Regions from separate parts of the Kribbella sp. NPDC055110 genome, predicted to be linked through region 2. Evidence: riboswitches for the same ligand, from Rfam matches in the RefSeq annotation. Region 2 holds a riboswitch; the other holds the start of a gene.
The links. A riboswitch is a leader RNA that binds a small molecule or an ion and turns the genes downstream of it on or off. The one in region 2 is predicted to bind FMN.
Positions count from the first base shown of each region.

Region 1: it holds a riboswitch for FMN, as region 2 does, so the genes downstream of both, ribB (3,4-dihydroxy-2-butanone-4-phosphate synthase) here and ribD (bifunctional diaminohydroxyphosphoribosylaminopyrimidine deaminase/5-amino-6-(5-phosphoribosylamino)uracil reductase RibD) in region 2, are expected to answer to the same signal.

Region 1 covers NZ_JBSGTS010000004.1:242,727-249,515, reverse strand. The annotation lists gene ACWF0M_RS09010 (carbohydrate ABC transporter permease) at 1-486, shown strand, start outside; gene ACWF0M_RS09005 (sugar phosphate isomerase/epimerase family protein) at 495-1,490, shown strand; gene ACWF0M_RS09000 (transketolase) at 1,487-2,365, shown strand; gene ACWF0M_RS08995 (transketolase family protein) at 2,362-3,321, shown strand; gene ribB (3,4-dihydroxy-2-butanone-4-phosphate synthase) at 3,377-3,991, opposite strand; FMN riboswitch at 4,076-4,243, opposite strand; gene ACWF0M_RS08985 (apiosidase-like domain-containing protein) at 4,291-5,772, shown strand; gene ACWF0M_RS08980 (sugar-binding transcriptional regulator) at 5,805-6,782, shown strand; gene ACWF0M_RS08975 (threonine/serine ThrE exporter family protein) at 6,772-6,789, shown strand, end outside.
Region 2 covers NZ_JBSGTS010000024.1:87,081-93,869, forward strand. The annotation lists gene ACWF0M_RS29775 (HAD-IIA family hydrolase) at 1-395, shown strand, start outside; gene ACWF0M_RS29780 (polysaccharide deacetylase family protein) at 392-1,120, opposite strand; gene ACWF0M_RS29785 (amino acid ABC transporter ATP-binding protein) at 1,188-1,925, opposite strand; gene ACWF0M_RS29790 (amino acid ABC transporter permease) at 1,912-2,667, opposite strand; gene ACWF0M_RS29795 (substrate-binding periplasmic protein) at 2,667-3,521, opposite strand; gene ACWF0M_RS29800 (hypothetical protein) at 3,657-4,055, opposite strand; FMN riboswitch at 4,236-4,367, shown strand; gene ribD (bifunctional diaminohydroxyphosphoribosylaminopyrimidine deaminase/5-amino-6-(5-phosphoribosylamino)uracil reductase RibD) at 4,548-5,576, shown strand; gene ACWF0M_RS29810 (riboflavin synthase) at 5,577-6,203, shown strand; gene pnuC (nicotinamide riboside transporter PnuC) at 6,200-6,789, shown strand, end outside.

The DNA.
Region 1 (6,789 bases), on a different contig from region 2:
ATCCCGATCTACATCACGATCGTGCCGGTCTTCATCATGATGCGCTCGGCCGGTGCGACCGACAGCATCTTCGGGCTGATCGGGCCGTACCTGGCGTTCGGCATCCCGTTCGAGGTGCTGGTGCTGCAGTCGTTCTTCCGGCAGCTCCCGGACGAGATCATCGAGGCCGCCCGGGTGGACGGCGCGGGCGACTGGCGGGTGTTCTTCACGATGATCCTGCCGCTGTCGGTCCCGGCTCTGGTGACCGTGGCGATCCTGGACGCGGTCGCGACCTGGAACGAGTTCCTGTTCGCGCTCATCCTGCTGAACTCGGACGCGCACAAGACGATCCCGGTCGGGCTGCTGAACTTCCAGGGCCAGTTCGCCAACAACAACACCGGTCTCGCGGCGGGCATCCTGATCGCCGTGGTGCCGATCCTCATCGCCTACACGCTGCTGCAGCGCTGGATCGTCGGCGGTCTGACCGCCGGCTCTCTCAAAGGTTAGGAACGCATATGACTGACATGCCGGTCTTCGGCGCAGGTATCTGGCACTTCGCCACCTACAAGGACCGCTACGCCACGGACGGGTACGGCGAACCCGTCGGGCTGCTCGAGCAGATCGACCGCGCCGGTGCGGTCGGCGACCTGTCCGTCGTCGACCTGAACTGGCCGTTCGCCGGGTACGACGGGACGCTCGACGAGGTGAAGTCCGCGCTGCAGCGGAACAACCTGAAGGCGATCGCGATCACGCCGGAGATCTACACCCGCGACTTCGTCAAGGGATCGCTGACGAACCCGGATCCCGCCGTCCGCAAGCAGGCGCTGGAGCTGTTGCATCAGGCAACCGAACTCGCGAAGGACCTGGGCTGCTCGTACGTGAAGCTGTGGCCGGGGCAGGACGGCTGGGACTATCCGTTCCAGGTCAACTACCACGACATCTGGAACCTGGCGCTGGACGGGCTGAAGGAACTGGTGAGCGCGCATCCGGACATCAACTTCGTGATCGAGTACAAGCCGCGCGAACCGCGGGTGAAGATCATCTTCCCGAACGTCGCCCGCACGCTGCTCGGCATCGAGAAGATCGGCCTGCCCAACCTCGGCATCCTGCTCGACTTCGGGCATTCGCTGTACGGGCAGGAGACGCCGGCCGACGCGGCGCAACTTGCGATCGACTACGGCCGGTTGTTCGCGATCGACGTGAACGACAACCTGCGCGGCTGGGACGACGACATGGTGGTCGGCTCGGTGCACCTGGTGGAGACGTTCGAGTTCTTCCACACGCTGCGCAAGAACAACTGGGAAGGCGTCTGGCAGCTCGATCAGTTCCCATTCCGCGAGGACAGCGTCCAGGCCGCGAAGCAGGCGATCACGTTCCTCAAGGCGATCCACCATGCGCTCGACGTACTGGATGACGAAGCCCTCGCCGCAGCGCAGGCCTCGCACGACGCCCTGGCCGCTCAGAAGCTGGTCCAGAAGGTCCTGCTGAGTTCGATGGCGGAGCTGGCATGACGCTGACCGTCGAACACACCACGATGCCGGTGCTCGGACGCCTGCCGGTCCACTCCAGTCGCGCCGAGCAGGTCGCGCACATCGCCGAGGCCGCGAAACAGATCCGGATCCAGGACCTCACGCTGGTCCACCACGCCGGCGCCGGGCACATCGGCGGCGACTTCTCCTCGATCGACATCCTGGCCACGCTGTACGGCGCTGTGCTCGACATCTCGCCCGCGACGGTGAACGACCCCGAGCGGGACCGTTTCATCCTGAGCAAAGGGCACGTCGCGGGCGCGCTCTACACCACGCTGGCCGCGTTCGGGTTCCTGCCGGTCGAGGAGCTCGCTACGTTCCTCAAGCCGCTGTCCGCGCTGAACGGGCATCCGAACCGGACCAAGGTCGCCGGCGTCGAGGCCAACACCGGTCCACTCGGGCACGGCCTGCCGGTCGCGGTCGGTCATGCGCTGTCGGCGAAGCTCGATGTTTCGTTGCGCCGTACCTATGTCCTCGTCGGCGACGGCGAGCTGCAGGAGGGCTCGAACTGGGAGGCGATGATGGCGGCCTCGCAGTACCAGCTGGACCGGCTGACCGTGATCGTCGACCGGAACCGGCTGCAGCAGGGTGCGACCACCAAGGAGACCAACGACCTCGACCCGTTGCCGGAGAAGGCGGCCGCGTTCGGGTTCGCGGTGGTCGAGGTGAACGGTCACGACCACGGCGAGCTGCTCGACGTGCTGTCCGCCGTACCGTTCCGGCCGGGCAAGCCGACGTTCGTGATCGCGCACACCCACAAGGGCCATCCGATCTCGTTCATGAGCAACAACGTCGCCTGGCACCACCGCGTGCCGGACGCCGCGGAGTACCAGCAGGCACTGAAGGAGCTGGCATGACAGTGGTGGAGACCCGTTCGATCGCGGATCAGCCGCGGTACGACTGCCGGGATGCGTACGTCGAGACGCTCGCGGAGCTGGCCGAGGCCGATCACCGGATCGTTGGCGTGGTCAACGACTCGGTCGGGTCGAGCAAGCTGAACAGCTTCCGCAAGGCGTTCCCGGACCGGCTGATCAACGTCGGTATCGCCGAGCAGGACATGGTCGGCGTCGCGTCCGGGCTGGCCAACGGCGGCCGGATCCCGTTCGTCTCGGCGGCGTCCTGCTTCCTCACCGGCCGGGCGCTCGAGCAGATCAAGGCCGACGTCGCGTACTCGAACACCAACGTGAAGCTCTGCGGTATGAGCCCCGGCGTCGCGTACGGCGAACTCGGCCCGACGCACCACTCGATCGAGGACATCGCCTGGCTGCGGGCGATCGCCAACATGAAGGTCATCGTGCCCGCCGACCCGATCGAGACCGCGGCCGCGCTGCGCTGGGCTGCCGCATCGGAGGGGCCGGTGTTCATCCGGGTGAGTCGGATGAGCGTGCCGAAGGTGTACGCCGAGGACTACTCCTTTGAGCTCGGCAAGGCGATCACGGTGCGAGAGGGCAACGATGTCACGGTGATCAGCAACGGGACCGTGCTGTGGCGGGCGCTGGCCGCCGCCGAACGGCTCGCGGAGGAAGGGATCTCGGCCCGGGTGCTGTCGATGCCGACGGTGAAGCCGCTGGACACCGACGCCGTGGTCGCGGCCGCGCGGGAGACGGCCGGCATCGTGACCGCCGAGGAAGCGGTGTCCGGCGGCGGCCTCGGCGGTGCGGTCGCCGAGACCGTCGTACAGCATCATCCGGCCCGCGTGACGATCCTCGGCTTCCCCGAGTTCGCCCCCACCGGGTCGGCCGCCTACCTCCTCGACCGCTACGGACTCTCCCCCGAAGGCATCGCCGACGCCGCCCGCAACCTCGTCCACTGACGCTTACGTCCGAAGAACTGGCGAGACACCCCTCCAGTTCTTCGGACGCAAGCAACTAGGCGAGGTGGGTGATGAGGGCGGCGATGGAGATGAGGGCGAAGTTGTGGGTGGTGGCGAAGCGGTGGAGGTCGGCGCCGGTCATCAGGGTTCCGTCGTCGTTCATGAGCTCGCCGATCACGCCGACCGGCGGCAGCCCGGCCAGCCGGACGAGTTCGACGGTGGCCTCGGTGTGACCGGGCCGCTGCCGGACGCCGCCGTCGACCGCGCGCAACGGGAGGATGTGACCGGGCCGGATCAGGTCCGCGGGCTGCGCCGAGGGATCGGCCAGCACACGGACGGTCCGCGCCCGGTCCGCGGCGGAGATACCGGTCCCGACTCCGGTCGCCGCATCCACCGACACGGTGTACGCCGTACGCAGGCTGTCCTGGTTGTTCGGCACCATCAACGGCAGCTCGAGCCGGTCCAGGATCTCCGGCGCCGCGGGCGCGCAGACGTAGCCGCTGGTGTGACGGACGAGCAGGGCCATCAACTCGGGCGTCGCGAGGCTCGCTGCGAAGGTCAGGTCGCCTTCGTTCTCACGGTCCTCGTCGTCGACGACCACGACCGGCCGTCCGGCGGCGAGCTCGGCGACCGCATGGTCGATGGTGTCCAGGCTGGTCACGGTGTCCACGATCGTTGTCCTCTCGGAAATGCATTCGTGAGCACTCCGGGGCAACGACAAGCTCCACGCCCCCATTGCAGGGACGTGCAGCTGCCACGTGCGTCTTCCCATCCGGACTTTCACCGTCGGTCCCGGAGTTCCACCAGGTCAACCGTCCCGTGTCCTTGCGAGGCCCACCCCACCGCCCCGGTCAGAACACGAAGTCACGGGTCGCGGACTGTCACCGCCGGCTCGGAATTTCACCGACCCCAGAGCACGTGTGTTCTTCTCAGCATCAGCTTAACGGCAACGAGCATCCCTGGAGTGTCATGTCCATCTCATCCGTCTGGCGCGAGATCGAACTGCCCACCACCGCCGAATGGGTCGAGTTCGAGCACGAGAGCGGTGTCGTGCTCCGGCGGCCCACGTTCTGGGACGGCGGCGAGGTGCGAAAGGTCCGCTTCGCGGCGCCGATGCCCGGGCACTGGCGATGGACGAGCAGCCCCACGTCGGGTCACCTCGACGTCGACGTGTCCCCGGCGCCTGAAGACGAGGCCAATCCGTTCTACGCCCACGGGTTCTGGCGGATGTCGCCCGGCGGCCGGAGCCTGGTGCACGCCGACGGGACGCCCGCGATCCTCGTCGCCGACACCGCGTGGGCGCTGCCGTGGCGGGCGACCCCCGACCAGGTCCGTGAGTACGCCGCCGACCGGCGGGCGAAGGGTTTCAACGCGGTCCTGCTGATGACCGTCCAACCGGACATGCGCGCCGTCGGACCGCGCGACCGGACCCAGGACGAAGGGTTCGCGGTCGGCTTCGAGGATCTCGCCGACGGTCACCTGAACCGGATGAATGTCGAGTACTTCCAGTACCTCGACGAGCTGCTCGACATCTTGGTCGAGCACGGTCTTGTCCCGGTGCTGCAGCCCGTGTTCCAGGGCTTCGGCTGGAAGGGTCTCGACGTCGCGGGCACCGTCGTACCGCCATCGGAGTACGCCGCCTACTGCCGCTACCTCGTGGCGCGCTACGGAGCGAGGCCGGCGATCTACCTGGTTGGTGGGGACGGTTCCGGTGCGGAGCCTCAGACTGCTGCGGGTGGTGCAGAGGTGCACGCGGTGGATTGCTACGAGCAGCCGACCGGCATCCATTACCGGCCGCATATCCGCGCGCTCGCTCACCAGGACGCGGACTGGCTGGACTTCCAGTGGTGTCAGACCGGGCACACCGGCGAGCACGTGCCGGAGCGGGTCGCGGACATGTGGCGGAACGAACCGGTGAAGGCGGTCGCGAACGGCGAACCGACGTACGAACACACCGGCCGGACCGGCGTGGCCGAGGGCTGGTGGCAGGGGCACGAGGCGTGGAGCAATCTGTGCGCGGGCGGCACGATGGGCGTCGTCTACGGCGCGGGCAGCCTGTGGCAGTGGCGGCTGCATCCCGAGGAGCCGGGGCACTCCGAGTTCTTCTTGGCACCCGGCGCGGGCTGGCGTGAGGCGATCGGCTTCGAAGGGTCGACGTACGTCGGACTGCTCGGAAAGATCCTCGACGGGTTACCGACCACCGACATGGTGCCGGACTGGACCCGGGTCATCTCCGGGCGTGCGCTCAGCGGCGCGGACGGGATGCTGATCGTGTACCGCGAGAACGGCGGGCCCGTGATGGTGTTCGACGACACCGTGCCGCTCAGCTACACGATCGTCGATCCCCGCGACGGCTCGGTCGTCGCCACCGGCAAACGCGATACTCCGCTCTCCCCGATCCCGGACGAGGGTGGAGCGCCCCGCGTGTACCTGTGTCTGCCTGACCTATAGTCCGTAGACCTGAACGTTGCGAGGGGGTCGAGGTGAACGCGAACCGCGCGGTGCGCCGGCCGGGGCTGGACGAGCTGCGGCTGCTCGCGAAGGTGGCGCGGATGTACCACGAGAAGGGCATCCGCCAGCCGCAGATCGCCGCCGAGCTGAACCTCTCCCAGGCGCGCGTCTCCCGGATGCTGAAACAGGCCGTCGAGGTCGGGATCGTGCACACCGTGGTGACTATGCCGAGCGGCGTACACAGTGACCTCGAGGACGAACTGCAGGGGCGGTACGGGCTGCGCGACGCGGTCGTCGTCGACACTCTCGGCGTGGGGGACGACGTACTGCCTGCGCTCGGCTCGGGCGCGGCGGCGTACCTGGACATGACGCTGACGGGCGGGCACGTGGTCGGGATCTCGTCCTGGAGCGAGACGCTGATCAGCGCGGTCGACCGGATGCCGCGCAAGAGCGTGCCGGTGGTGGACAAGGTGGTCCAGATCGTCGGCGGACTGGGTGATGCCGCGGTGCAGATGCAGGCCACCCGGCTGACCGCGCGGTTCGCTGAGCTGACTGGTGGGATGCCGGTGTACCTGCCCGCTCCCGGGCTGGTCGGGACGCCCGCCGTACGCCGGGCGATGATGAACGACGTGTCCGTTCGGGACGTTCTGGGCACGTGGGGGCAACTCACCGACGCCCTGGTCGGGATCGGCAGCCTCGAGCCCTCGCCGCTGCTGCAGCGCAGTGGGAACGCGGTCGCGGAGGCCGACCAGGACGAGCTGCGCCGGCTCGGTGCCGTCGGGGACGTGTGTTTCCGGTTCTTCGACGAAGAGGGAAAGCTCGTGCGTTCGACGTTCGACCAGCGGGTCATCGGGGTGACCGCGAAGGAGTTGCTGGCGGTGCCGCGCCGGATCGGGGTGGCCGGCGGCGACCGCAAGTACTCCGCGATCCGCGCGGCCCTGCTCGGCGGCTGGGTCAACATCCTGATCACCGACCTCGCGATGGCTCACCGGCTCTTAAATGGAGCCTGACGAGCAG
Region 2 (6,789 bases):
CCAAGGCGATCCGGCTGATCGCGGACGGTGCCCGCTTCATCGCCACCAACCCGGACCCGACCGGCCCGTCACAAGAGGGTCCGCTCCCGGCGACCGGCTCGGTGGCCGCGCTGATCACCCGGGCCACCGGCGTCGATCCGTACTTCGTCGGCAAGCCGAACCCGCTGATGATGCGCAGCGCGCTGAACCGGATCGAGGGACACTCCGAAACCACTGTGATGATCGGCGACCGGATGGACACCGACATCATCAGCGGTCTCGAGGCGGGCCTGCGGAGCGTGCTCGTGCTGTCCGGATCGACCGGCGAGCACGAGATCGAGCGTTTCCCTTACCGCCCGACGCGCGTGGTCCAGTCGATCGCCGACGTCGTACCGCTCGTGGCCGCGCTGTCCTAGCAGGTCAGGACGCGGAAACCGTAGCCCTGGGCCTTGAGCGTCTTGAGGATCGTGGGTAGCGCCGCCACGGTTTGCGCGCGGTTGCCGCCGCCGTCGTGCATCAGGATCACCGAGCCGCTGTGCAGGTTCTTCAGCACACGTTGCACGATCGCCGTCGTACCGGGCTTCGTCCAGTCGCGCGAGTCCACGGTCCAGACCACGAGGTCCTTGCCGAGTGCCTTCGCCCGTTGCCGGACGGTCGCGTTCACCCCGCCGTACGGCGGTCTCAGGCACCCCGGCGTACTGCCGATCTGAGCCCGGATCGCGAGGTCCGTCGACATCACCTGCTGCCGGAACGCGGTCGCGCTGAGGCCGCGGAGGTCGGCGTGCGTCCACGTGTGGTTCTGCACGCTGTGACCGGATTCGTGGATCCGCTTGGTCAGCTCGGGATGCTTCCGGACGTTCTGCCCGATCTCGAAGAACGTCGCCTTGGCACCGTACTGCGCGAGGATGTCGAGCACCTTCGGGGTGTACTCGACATCAGGCCCGTCGTCGAACGTCAGTACGACGTACTTGGTCGGCAGCGGCGTTTTCGTCGGCGTGACCGGCGCCGCTGCTGCTGCGGGTGGCGTGGGCGTGACGGGTTTGGCCGGCGACTTCGCGGCCGCGACCACGACCGAGCCGATCAGCGCGCTCACGAGCATCATCATCGCCAGGCCGACGGCGCGGTTCCCCGCACGCGTCAAGCGAACGTCCATTCTCCCCCCAGGGCGGTGGGTGGTTCACTTCCTCACGGAATCCTCAGGCCCCACGCTAAAGCACTTGCGACAGGAACTGTCGTAACCTCGGGGAGTTGGCCGCGTCGAAGATTTGCCCGGGTACGCCGGACTCGACCACGACTCCGTCGTCCATGAAGGCCACTTGGTCGGCGACCTCGCGGGCGAACCCCATCTCGTGGGTGACCACAACCATCGTCATCCCGGCCTCGGCGAGGTCCGCCATCAACGACAGCACGCCCTTGACGAGTTCGGGATCGAGCGCCGATGTCGCCTCGTCGAACAGCATTACCTCGGGCTGCATCGCCAGCGCCCGCGCGATCGCTACCCGTTGCTGCTGACCGCCGGACAGGTTCCCGGGCCGCGCTCCGGCCTTGTGCGCAAGGCCGACCAACTCGAGCTGCGCGCGAGCCGCGGACTGTGCTGCTTCGGCGTCGAGCTTCTTGATCTTGCGCAGCGGGAGCGTGATGTTGTCGAGCACGCTCTTGTGCGGGAACAGGTTGAAGTGCTGGAACACCATGCCGATGCGCCGCCGCAGTACGTCGGCATCGCCCCGCAGTACCGACTCGCCACCGAGCTTCACGTCACCCGCATCCGGCTCGAGCAGCCGGTTGATCGCCCGCAGCAGCGTCGACTTCCCGGAGCCCGACGGGCCGATCACGCACGCGGTCTGCCCGGCCGGTACGACGAGATCGACGCCGCGCAGCACCTTGTTGCTGCCGAAGGCGAGCTCGACACCGCTCACCTCCAGGCTGGCTGCTTCAACGGTTCGCATGCGCGAGCTCCTCCAGTTCGACATCCTCCGACTCGACCGGTCGCCCTTCTCGCATCCGCTTGTCGAAGTGGTTCACCAAGTGCGTCAGCGGGACCGTGATCACGAGGTAGAAGATGCCGGCGACCAGCAATGGGGACAGGTTGCCGTTGGTCGCGGCCGCGTCCTGCCCGATCCGGAACAGTTCGCGCTGACTCGCCAGCAGGCCCAGGAAGTAGACCAGGCTCGACTCCTTCACGAGCGCGATGAACTGGTTCACCAGCGCCGGCAACACCCGCCGTACCCCTTGTGGGATGACGACCAGCCGCATGCCGCTCGAATAACTGAAGCCGAGCGCACGGGCGGCCTCGAGCTGACCCTTCTCGACGCTCTGGATGCCGGAACGGAAGATCTCGCCGATGTACGCGGCGGCGATCAGCGACAGCGCGAGGATGCCGAGCGGATACGGGTTCGGGCCCCACCAGTGCCGGGTGATCGGGGACAGGCCCTGGCCGATCAGCAGGATGGTCAGGATCGCAGGCAGGCCGCGGAAGATGTCGGTGTAGATCTTCGCCGGCCAGCGCAGCCAGCGCTTGCCGGACAGGGCGAGGACCGCCACGATCATGCCGAGCAGAGTGCCCAGCACGACCGAGGCGGCCGCCAGGATCAGGGTGTTGACCAGTCCCACCTTGAGCATCTCGGGCAGGACCGCCCTCATCGACTCCCAGTCGAGGAAGGTGTCACTCAGGGTGGACCAGATGTCCATCAGGCTTTGGGAGCCGTGAACTTGACCGATCCGCTGCCCGGCTTGAAGTTCGCCGGTACGGCGCGACCCGGGTAGTACTGCTCGACCAGCTTGGTCCAGGTACCGTCGGCGATCACCTCGTCGAGCGCCTTGTTCACGGCCTCGCGGAGCTTGTCGTTGCTCTTCGCCACCGCGAACGCCATCGGCGCGTCGCTGAGCTCCTTCGCGGCCAGGATCACCGTGCCGCCGCCCTGCTCCTTCGCCATCTTCTCGCCGATCTCGGCCGGGCTCACCCACGCGTCCGCCGTACCGGCCTTGAGCTGGCCGAGCGCGGCGTTGTAGTTCGGGACGCGGACCGGGTTCAGGTTCTTGCCGGTGGCGTAGTCGTCCTGGACGGTGCCCTGGACGACGACCACTCGCTTGCCGGTGAGCTGGTCGAACGACGTGATACCGGAGGTCTTGGTGGTGTTCAGGCCGAGGTAGCCGAAGTCGTACCCGTTGCTGAACGCAACCGTCTTCTTACGGGCCTCGGTGACCGTGATCGACGAGCTGCCGAGATCGAACTGGCCGCCGTTCACCTGCGACAACAGCGCGGAGAAGTCGGTCCCGACGAACTCCGGCTTCAGGTTCAGCTTCGCCGCGACCGCGGTGATCAGGTCGTTGTCGAAACCGGTGAACTTCCCGTCCTTCACGTACACGTTGGGCGGCGCGTCGGTCAGGGTCCCGATCCGCAGCGTCCCCGCCGTCATCAGCCCAAGATCCTGGCCGCCCGCCGCGGATTTGTCCTCATTGCTGCCACAGGCAACCATCGCGCTCGCCAAGGTGATGGCCCCGACCACTGCGACAACCCGCCGAAAAGCGCCGAACGCGCGCACAACTGTCTCCTCACAACGTCAACGAAGGCAGGACGGTTCGCCCCTGCCGCAGCAAGCCAACACCAGCCGCGCGAGGTGCATTCCGTTCTGACGAAGCGTGAGACAGCGCCGAATGTCTACTCAGGCTGTGCTATATCAGCCGTGGTGCTTCCGGTAGTGCGCCAGTGCATCTGCTGTCCGGCCGGTGCCGTAGGCAAGTAGTAGCTCGGCGATCGCCGGTGAGTCCACGGCCACCGCCGCCTGCTGGATCTCCTCGGCCGAAGCGACGGCCCGGAACAGGTCCTGGATCTCTCGTACGACGCTGCGCGGGGAGGGGGACGGGGGCAGCTCGCTGGGGTACGTCGTGGGGTGCAGGAATCGTTCCGGCGGAAGGGTGGCCGGACTGGTGGGATGTCCGGCCGGGGCTGATCGCGCCAGGTGTGCTGTGGTCGGCCGGGTGTAGGCGCCGGTCGCAGCGCGGATCCCGTCCAGCTCGTGGGCGACGTGCTCGGGCTCGATCCCGCCCGACACGGCCAGGTCGGTGAGCTCGGACACGGCTCGCAGGCGGGCCACGGATCGGGACCGGGAACCCGCCTCGCGGGGGCGGTGAACACGAAATAGCTTGTTCAGCGTCCCCGGCGGGTGGCAGTTGGGTGCGGGAGCGGTTCACGATGTGACCTGGGTCGTGGTGTGGGTTGCGGGGAGGGGCATACTTGAGGCACGAGTGAACCCACTCGTGTGCTCCGGGGTCGGTGTAATTCCGAGCCGGCGGTAACAGTCCGCGACCCGGTCGCTGCGGTTTGGCGATCGGTTGACCTGGTGGAATTCCAGGACCGACGGTGAAAGTCCGGATGGGAGGCGCACGCGGTCGGCGGGTGTGCTCTGGCGCCCGACGGCGCGGAGCGTGGACTGCACAGCCCACGCGACGCGGCGGCGAGAGGTCCGGTAACGGACCGCGAGACCGGACGAATGGTCCGGTGAGGGCGACGGAGCAGACGTGCCGATCGAGGCCCCGGAGTGCGTCCGTGACGACGAGGGGCCCGAGTAGTGAACGACGCGTCGCCGATCGACATCGCCTGGATGCGGCGTGCTGTCGAGTTGGCTGCGAGAGGTATCGGCAGCACCCATCCGAATCCGGTGGTCGGCTGCGTGATCACCGGCCGCGACGGGCACCCGGTGGGCGAGGGTTTCCATGCCGTTGCCGGCGGTCCGCATGCCGAGGTCGAGGCGCTCCGGATGGCCGGTGCACGAGCCCGCGGCGGTACGGCGTACGTCACGCTCGAGCCGTGCAACCACACCGGCCGGACCGGTCCGTGCGCGGACGCGCTGATCGAGGCCGAGGTCGCGCGCGTCGTGTACGCCGTACCCGATCCGAACCGGACCGCATCCGGTGGCGCCGAGAAGCTGCGGAACAAGAACATCGACGTCGTGCAGGACGTCCTGCAGACCGAGGCCGAGGCGGTCAACCAGGTCTGGCTGCACAGCGTCCGGACGGGTCGGCCGTTCGTCACCTGGAAGTTCGCGACCACGCTCGACGGGCGCTCCGCGGCGCCGGACCGGACCAGTAAGTGGATCACCGGCCCGATCGCGCGCGCTGACGTCCACCGGCTGCGGGCCGAGTGCGATGCGATTGCCGTCGGCACCCAGACGGTGCTGGACGACGACCCCGAGCTGACGGTTCGCGACGAGTACGACGTACCCGCGGCGCGGCAGCCGTTGCGGGTGGTCGTCGGCGACCGTGAGATCCCATCCACCGCGCGGGTCCGCAACGACCGCGCGGAGACGTTGCTGCTGCCGACCCACGATCCCGCCGAGGTGCTCCGGCAACTGGACGACCGGCAGATCCGGCACCTCTGGCTCGAAGGCGGCCCGACACTGGCCGCCGCGTTCCTGCGCGCCGGTCTGGTCGACCAGATCGTCGCGTACGTCGCCCCGGCCGTGCTCGGTTCCGGGTACGCCGCGGTCGGCGACCTCGGCGCGGAATCGATCGACCACCTGCGGCGGTTCAAGCTAGCGGACGTCACCCGCCTGGGCGACGACGTCCGGCTGACCCTGGTTCCTCTGGGAGGAAAGTAGATGTTCACCGGCATCATCGAAGAACTCGGCACCGTCGAGTCCCTGGACCTGCTCGACGGCGACGCCGCGCGGCTCACCATCCGCGGGCCGAAGGTGACCGAGGACGCCGACCACGGCGACTCGATCTCGGTCAACGGCTGTTGCCTGACGGTCGTGGAGTACGGCGGCGGCGCGTTCACCGCGGACGTGATGCGCGAGACGCTGCAGCGGACCAGCCTCGGCGGTCTGCAGAAGGGCTCCGCGGTCAACCTCGAGCGGGCCGTCGCCGCGCACGAGCGGCTCGGCGGGCACATCGTCCAGGGCCACGTCGACGGCACCGGCACGATCGCCGCCCGTACGCCGGGGGAGCACTGGGAGGACGTCCGGATCGCGACGGCCCCGGAGATCCTCAAGTACGTCGCCGAGAAGGGCTCGATCGCGATCGACGGTGTCTCGCTGACCGTGACGGACGTCGACGACGCGTCCGGGACGTTCGGGGTCAGCCTGATCCCGACGACGCTCGAACTGACCGTGCTGGGCCGGAACACGGTCGGCGACACCGTCAACCTCGAGGTCGACGTGATCGCGAAGTACGTGGAAAGACTTCTTGCCGGAGGCAACGTGAAGGACAACGGAGGCGTGCGGTGAACCCGATCGACTGGTTGTTGCACTCCGAGGTGACGATCGCCGGGTCGCAGGTACTGGTCCGGGAGATCGTCGGCAACGTGTTCGGTCTGGCCAGCGCACTGTTCGGCATGCGCCGGCTGGTGTCGGCGTGGCCGGTCGGCATCGTCGGCAACGTCCTGCTGTTCACGGTTTTCGTCGGCGGGATCTTCGACACCCCGCAGAACAAGGACCTCTGGGGCCAGGCCGGCCGCCAGGTGTTCTTCGCGATCGTCAGCCTGTACGGGTGGTACCGCTGGTACCAGACCCGCCACGGCGGCGCCGCCACGGGCGTCCAGCCGCGCTGGGCGACCGCGCGCGAGCGGATCGAGCTCGGCGGCATCGCGGTGATCCTGTACGCGATCTCGTACTTCGTTCTGCGTGAGCTCGGATCGTGGGGCCCGCAGTGGGACGCGTGGATCCTCACCGGGTCGATCCTGGCGACGTACGGGATGGCCCGTGGTTTCGTCGAGTTCTGGCTGATCTGGATCGCCGTCGACGTGGTCGGCGTACCGCTGCTGGTGCAGGCGAAGTTCTACCCGTCGGCGACGATGTACATCGTGTACGGGCT